DNA from 2 places in the Jeotgalibaca sp. A122 genome. Region 2 is predicted to be linked to the other one. Evidence: predicted binding sites of a transcription regulator. Region 2 holds the regulator's gene; the other holds the start of a gene.

Region 1 (3,431 bases), on a different contig from region 2:
TGTACAAGCGAATAACCCCAATGTTAAAATTGGCAAAATATATTTTATGCGATTCATTTTCAACTAACACGACTCCTTTTGAAAGCGTTTTAATCCACCTAAAAGATAGCATGCGCTTGGAAAATATTCAATTTTTAGGGAGTTGTTACCGATATCACTCTTATAATTCAAAAAAGCGACCGGGACGTTTCCCAATCGCTTTTCCTGATTTATTGAATTACATCATGCCGCCCATACCTGGGTCTTGTGGCATCATTGGTTCTGGAGCAGGTTTGTCAGCGACAACACCTTCTGTTGAAAGGATTAGTCCTGCTACACTTGCTGCGTTTTGCAATGCAGAACGCACAACTTTAGCTGGGTCAACAATTCCTGCTTCAATCATGTTTACCCATTCGTCAGTTGCAGCGTTATAACCGATTCCTGGTTCTTCTGTCTTGATGCGGGCTGCAATAACAGATCCTTCAAGACCTGCATTTTCAGCGATTTGACGAACCGGTTCTTCCAATGCACGTGCAACAATGCGAGCACCTGTCGCTTCATCGCCTTTAAGTGCAAGCTCTTGAACGCGTTTTTGAACATTGATTAAAGCAGTACCACCACCAGGGACGATTCCCTCTTCAACAGCAGCACGTGTTGCATTCAAAGCATCTTCGATACGCAATTTACGCTCTTTCAATTCTGTTTCAGTAGCAGCACCAACTTTGATCACTCCTACCCCACCAGATAATTTAGCCAAGCGTTCTTGAAGTTTTTCACGGTCGAAATCAGAAGTTGTTTCAGCAGCTTGTGAACGAATCACTGCTACACGTTGCTCAATCAATTCTTTTTCGCCAGATCCTTCTACGATTGTGGTGTTGTCTTTTGTAACGACTACTTTACCAGCATGTCCTAAGTGTTCAACAGAAGCATCTTTCAATTCCAAACCTAAATCTTCTGCAATCACTGTTCCGCCTGTTAAAACAGCGATGTCTTGCAACATTTCTTTACGACGGTCACCAAATCCTGGCGCTTTAACTGCCGCCACATTGAATGTTCCCCGTAGTTTATTCAATACCAATGTTGGCAGAGCTTCGCCATCCACATCATCAGCGATGATTAACAATGGACGTCCTTCTTTCAAGATTTGCTCCAATAATGGAAGAAGATCTTGAATGTTGGAAATTTTACGGTCAGTAATTAAGATATAAGGCATGTCAAGGCTTGCTTCCATCTTGTCATTATCAGTTACCATGTATTGTGAAAGGTAACCACGGTCAAATTGCATTCCTTCAACAACATCTAATTCTGTTTCGATACCTTTTGATTCTTCAATCGTGATAACGCCGTCGTTACCAACTTTTTCCATCGCTTCAGCAATCAAAGCGCCGACTTCTTCGGACCCTGATGATACAGCTGCAACTTGTGCGATAGATTCTTTTGAATCAACTGTTTGAGAAATTTCTGCCAAACCGGCAATCGCTTCTTTTGCAGCGATTTCGATACCACGACGAACACCAACTGGGTTTGCACCAGCAGTAACGTTTTTCAAACCTTCACGTACAATGGCTTGTGTCAAAACAGTTGCAGTCGTTGTGCCATCTCCAGCAATATCGTTTGTTTTTGAAGCAACTTCAGAAACGAGTTTTGCTCCCATATTTTCAAAATGATCTTCTAATTCAATTTCTTTGGCAATTGTCACACCATCATTTGTAATAAGCGGAGAACCGTATGCTTTTTCCAAAACAACGTTACGTCCTTTTGGCCCTAATGTTACTTTTACAGTGTTTGCCAACATATCAACACCGCGTAATAGCGCTGCTCGTGCGTCTTCAGAGAATTTAATATCTTTAGCCATTTCTAAAATTCACCTCATCCAATTATTTTGAAAATTATTCTACAATTGCTACGACGTCAGATTCTTTAACTACCAAATAATCTTTCCCATCGTATTTGATTTCTGTTCCAGCGTATTTTTCGAACAATACATTGTCGCCGACTTTTATAGTCATTTCGATTTTTGTCCCGTTTTCCGTTACAAGACCGTCACCAGCAGCGATAACGACACCTGTTTGTGATTTTTCTTTAGCGGAAGACGGCAACACGATGCCACCAACAGTTTTTTCTTCTTCTTTGGCAACTTCAATAATGACGCGATTACCTAATGGTTTTAACACAAGTATCCCTCCAAAAATAAGTTGATTTCTAATTAGCACTCGATTACCGAGAGTGCTAACCTACTTTTCTATCATAATCAAACTTTTTTGATAATGCAAGCAAATTCAGTAATTTTTTTCATTCTTGTGATATACTTTTATACAGGAGTATTATAACAAATAAGAAAGGTACAAAATACATGCGAAGAAAAATCACTACTGCGACGCGTATAATATTCATATACTTAGCAGCTCAATTCTTACCCGTTCCTCTTCTCTTTTTATTTCCGACAGAGCAACGCATTGAAATGAGCATGACTTTAACAATCCTCTTTGCCTTTATCGGAACAGTGGCAATGATTATCGTAAACTATAAAGAAAAATGGAGTCCTGAAGCGCCTATTATCAAACGGCCCTCTGCACCTATGTCGAAAGTGATAGGATGGAGCGTTCTTGGCTTTATCGGTTCGCTTGTAATCCAGACGGTCACTTCCATTATTGAATCGCTTATTTTCGGAGTTACGCCGGAATCAGCTAACACTCAGAATTTACTGGAATTAACGACGGCTTACCCACTCTTGATTTTTATGATCACCATTTTCGCACCAGTAATGGAAGAATTTGTTTTCCGAAAAGCTGTCTTTACCCAATTAAATATGTCCCGTGTCGGATTATTCGGTTCTGCGGTCATAAGTGCTTTAATTTTTGCTTTTATCCACTTTGATGGACACATGCTTGTGTATGGTACTTTAGGACTCTGGTTCTCTTATCTATACTACAAAACAAATAACATTTTTACACCTATGTTGGCTCATGGTTTAATGAATGCATTTGCTTCATTACCAATCTTTTTCCCAGAACTCCTGGGCTAACAGTTTAAAAAGAAAGGAATTCTATGACTTTAAAAAATATCATTTTACAAATCGTTATGAAATTTGCATTCGCCGGTCTCTTCATTTATTTCGCTGTAGACAGCATCAACGTCTCTGGATGGGGATTCCTCACGTGGATCAGTATCTTTTTCGCGACAAACAACATCGTAACCGGCATCCAAATGTTAATTATGTACTTTAAAATTAAAGATCAAGTGAACAAGTAAAAAAACGTTGAGACCCTTTCGGTCTCAACGTTTTTCATTGTGCTTTTAGGAGATATTATTATCCAAGAAATAAATCAGTGTTTGTAATTCATTGGTTAGGTCGACATTTTGAACGCGAACGTTCTCTGGTACTGACAAACGAATAGGTGTAAAGTTCATTATTCCCCTGACACCCGCTTCGATCAAATTGTTAGCCGCTT
Region 2 (3,431 bases):
AATTCTAGAACAGAAACGTCGAATGTACCACCACCAAGGTCAAATACCAATATTTTTTCGTCTGTATCAGTTTTATCCAATCCGTATGCCAAAGCTGCAGCAGTCGGCTCGTTAACGATACGTTCCACTTCCAAACCAGCAATTTTACCAGCATCTTTAGTTGCTTGACGCTGTGCATCGTTGAAGTACGCTGGTACAGTAATAACTGCTTTATCTACTGTGTCTCCTAGATAAGCTTCTGCATAGCTTTTCAAATATTGTAGGATCATTGCAGAAATTTCTTGTGGTGTATAGGATTTTCCTTCTGCTTCAACTTTGAAGCCTGGTTGACCCATGTGACGTTTAATAGATGCAATTGTGTGTGGGTTTGTAATCGCTTGACGCTTAGCAACTTCCCCTACTTGAATTTCACCATTTTTGAAAGAAACAACTGAAGGTGTTGTACGGTTTCCTTCTGGGTTAGGAATAATTTTTGCTTCTCCACCCTCTAAAACAGCAACTGCTGAGTTTGTAGTTCCTAAGTCGATACCAATAATTTTACTCATAATCAAATTTCCCCTCTGTGTGTCATTTTTAGAATAAATCGATTAACTAAATTTATTGTGCCACGATAACCATGGCCGGTCTTAATACACGTTCATCTAACTTGTAACCTTTTTGAACAACATTGATGACTGTATCAGCTTCTTGCCCTTCTTCTGCTTCTTGAACTTGGATGGACATATGATAATTCGGATCGAATGGTTCGTTAATTGGGTTGATCGCTTCGATTTTTTCATTTTTCAAAGCTTCTAACATAAGATTATAAACCATCTCTACACCTTTTTTAAAGTTAACTGCTTTTTCATCTTCCACTTCAATTTCCAAAGCGCGTTCGATGTTATCAATAACGGGCAGTAATTCAGTAGCCAGGTTTTGTGAACGGTATTTAGCAGCGTCTTGTCTTTCTTTGGCGTTACGTTTTTGGATATTAGCCAACTCTGCTTGAACGCGTAAATAGCGATCTTGTAACTCCTCTACTTGTTGTTGCAACTGTTCAACTTCTGTCGCTTCAACCATTTCTGTGTTTTCATTTTGCACATTGTTTTCTTCTGTCACGTCAATTCCCCTTTACTCATCTTGATAAAAATCATGCATGCTATCGGATAATTCGTCTCTCGTGATACGCATAATATTAATGATTTGATCGTATGGCATATTGGTTGGACCCAACAAAGCAATGAGACCCTTCGAATTTTGCCCGACATCATATGTTGCGGTAATGAGACTAAAATTGGATAACAAGTCATTTTTCATTTCTGGTCCAATTTGAATATTGAGATCTTCCTGTCCTTTTGTAAGCAAACCTAAAAGGTCCTTAGATTCATGGATTAAGCTGATAATAGCCTTCATTTGTTCTCTTTCATGAATACGTTCAAGATTAAAATGATTCAGCAAATTCATTTCCCCGCCTACATAAATACGGTCACTACTCATTTTTGAAATAACCTCGTGAAAGATAGCCTGTAAATTAATTTCTTTCCCGATATATTTTCTGATCATGTCGGGTATTTCCATCTGTAATTTTCGATGGACATCAATTAATCTCAAACCCACGAGTTCTTCATTGAAAATATTAACCATCGTTTGAATTTTGGCTGCATCGACATCCTTTGATACAGTAAAGATTTTGTTCTCGACGTATCCCTTATCAGTCACCAATATTGCCATATAATGCCCACTGGTAATAGGGACGAGTTGGAAATTCGATAAGCGACTATCCATTTTTTCAGGTCCGATACTCAAAGCTGTATAGTTAGTCATAAATGATAACATTTCAGCTGACGTTTCCAGAATTTCTTCTGCCTCTTTATAAGGAGCCCGGATAGATTCTTGAACTTTTCTACGCAAGCCATCTTGTTTTTGTTTCTGGTTACTCTTCAAAAGAAGGTCAACATAATGTCGATAACCGAGATTTGAAGGAATTCTTCCTGAAGACGAATGCATTTTTTCTAAAAAACCTAATTCCTCAATATGCATCATTTCGTTACGAATCGTTGCTGGAGAAACGGATAAATTAGTTTCTTTCAGTAAGGTCTTTGACCCCATTGGCTCACCATGCTGAATATAGTGCTTGATGATTGAATTCAAGATCAAGAGTTGTCTTTCTGTTAACATCTTTTCACCTCGCTTTAGCACTTGGCATTCATGAGTGCTAACCCATGAAATAACTTATCACGATGGTATATTTTTGTCAACAGGATTACCTTGATTTTTTAATTAAAAAGAAATTCCTGGAACACTTCGTTGCCTAGAAACTTGCCTTTTCTGGTTAATCTCAAATGGTCATCTTCAATTTTCAAGAGTTCTTTGGTCATTAAACCATTAATTTCATTTGCATAAAAGTTTTCGATTGGTTCACCAAATTTTTGCTGGAATCCAGAACGACTGACCCCATTCATAGTACGCAATCCCAGCATCAATTCTTCTTCTATTACATTGGCTCTCGTCAATTCTTTTTGGTAGAGAATTGGCGATTCGCCAGCGCGTAACGGCTCCAAATAATGTTGGATCGGACCATTATTATTGTAACGTATGCCATCAATGTAACCATGGGCCCCCGCCCCGAACCCAAAATAGTTTTCGTTCCGCCAGTAAGCAAGATTATGTTGCGATTGGAAACCCGGTTTGGCATAATTGGAAATTTCATAATGCTCTCTACCGAACTTGGCCATCGTGTCCATGGCTAATGCATACATATCCGCTTCTTCATCTTCTGAAGGCAAAGGAAGCTTTCCTTGTCTCATCAAATTAAAGAAAATCGTTTTATTCTCCAGAATAAGTGAATAAATCGAGTAATGCGGTAAATCCAGCTCCATAGCTTTTTCCAAAGTATTAGCAAAATCAGAAAGGGTCTGGGTAGGCAAGCGAAAGATTAAATCAATACTCATGTTGTCAAAACCGGCTTTTTGCGCTAGTTTTACACATTCATATACCTGATCTGAAGTATGTATCCGCCCAATCTTCTTTAAGATCGCATCATTAAAGGATTGGACACCCATGCTTATCCGATTAACCCCGTACTCTTTCATAACTTTAAATTTATCCATAGTAATGCTTTCGGGATTTGCTTCAACTGTAAATTCTGCTTCTTTAGACATTGGAAAATACGTTTGAACACCAACCAGTAATTTTTCCATTTGTGGAGCTGTTAACGTCGTTGGTGTCCCTCCACCGATATAAAATGTTTCTACTTTTTCATCAGGATGCCGTTCCTTCATGATGGCCATTTCTCTCACGACCAAATCAACATACTCGTCAACCGGCTGCCCTTCCAAAAAAACTTTGTTGAAATCGCAATAAAAACAAATATGATCACAAAAAGGAATATGTAAATAAGCTGCTGTCATAACTCTCTCCCCATGTCCTTTGGTTCCAGGGCTTCAGGGTTT

The links. The regulator HrcA, encoded in region 2, represses chaperone genes, less so after heat shock. The targets are predictions, from matches to a motif close to TTAGCACTCNNNNNNNNNGAGTGCTAA.
Region 1: a site for HrcA is predicted at 2,186-2,212, ahead of groES (co-chaperone GroES). Genes of this name have one in related genera too.

Annotation. Positions count from the first base shown of each region.
Region 1 covers NZ_JBQPRB010000004.1:104,922-108,352, forward strand. Annotated here, with positions in the region: gene ACTU7M_RS06020 (alpha-amylase family glycosyl hydrolase) at 1-57, opposite strand, end outside; gene groL (chaperonin GroEL) at 218-1,834, opposite strand; gene groES (co-chaperone GroES) at 1,869-2,153, opposite strand; gene ACTU7M_RS06035 (lysostaphin resistance A-like protein) at 2,441-3,004, shown strand; gene ACTU7M_RS06040 (YdiK family protein) at 3,028-3,231, shown strand; gene ACTU7M_RS06045 (redox-sensing transcriptional repressor Rex) at 3,277-3,431, opposite strand, start outside.
Region 2 covers NZ_JBQPRB010000002.1:226,665-230,095, reverse strand. Annotated here, with positions in the region: gene dnaK (molecular chaperone DnaK) at 1-545, opposite strand, end outside; gene grpE (nucleotide exchange factor GrpE) at 598-1,098, opposite strand; gene hrcA (heat-inducible transcriptional repressor HrcA) at 1,111-2,157, opposite strand; gene hemW (radical SAM family heme chaperone HemW) at 2,256-3,389, opposite strand; gene ribF (riboflavin biosynthesis protein RibF) at 3,386-3,431, opposite strand, start outside.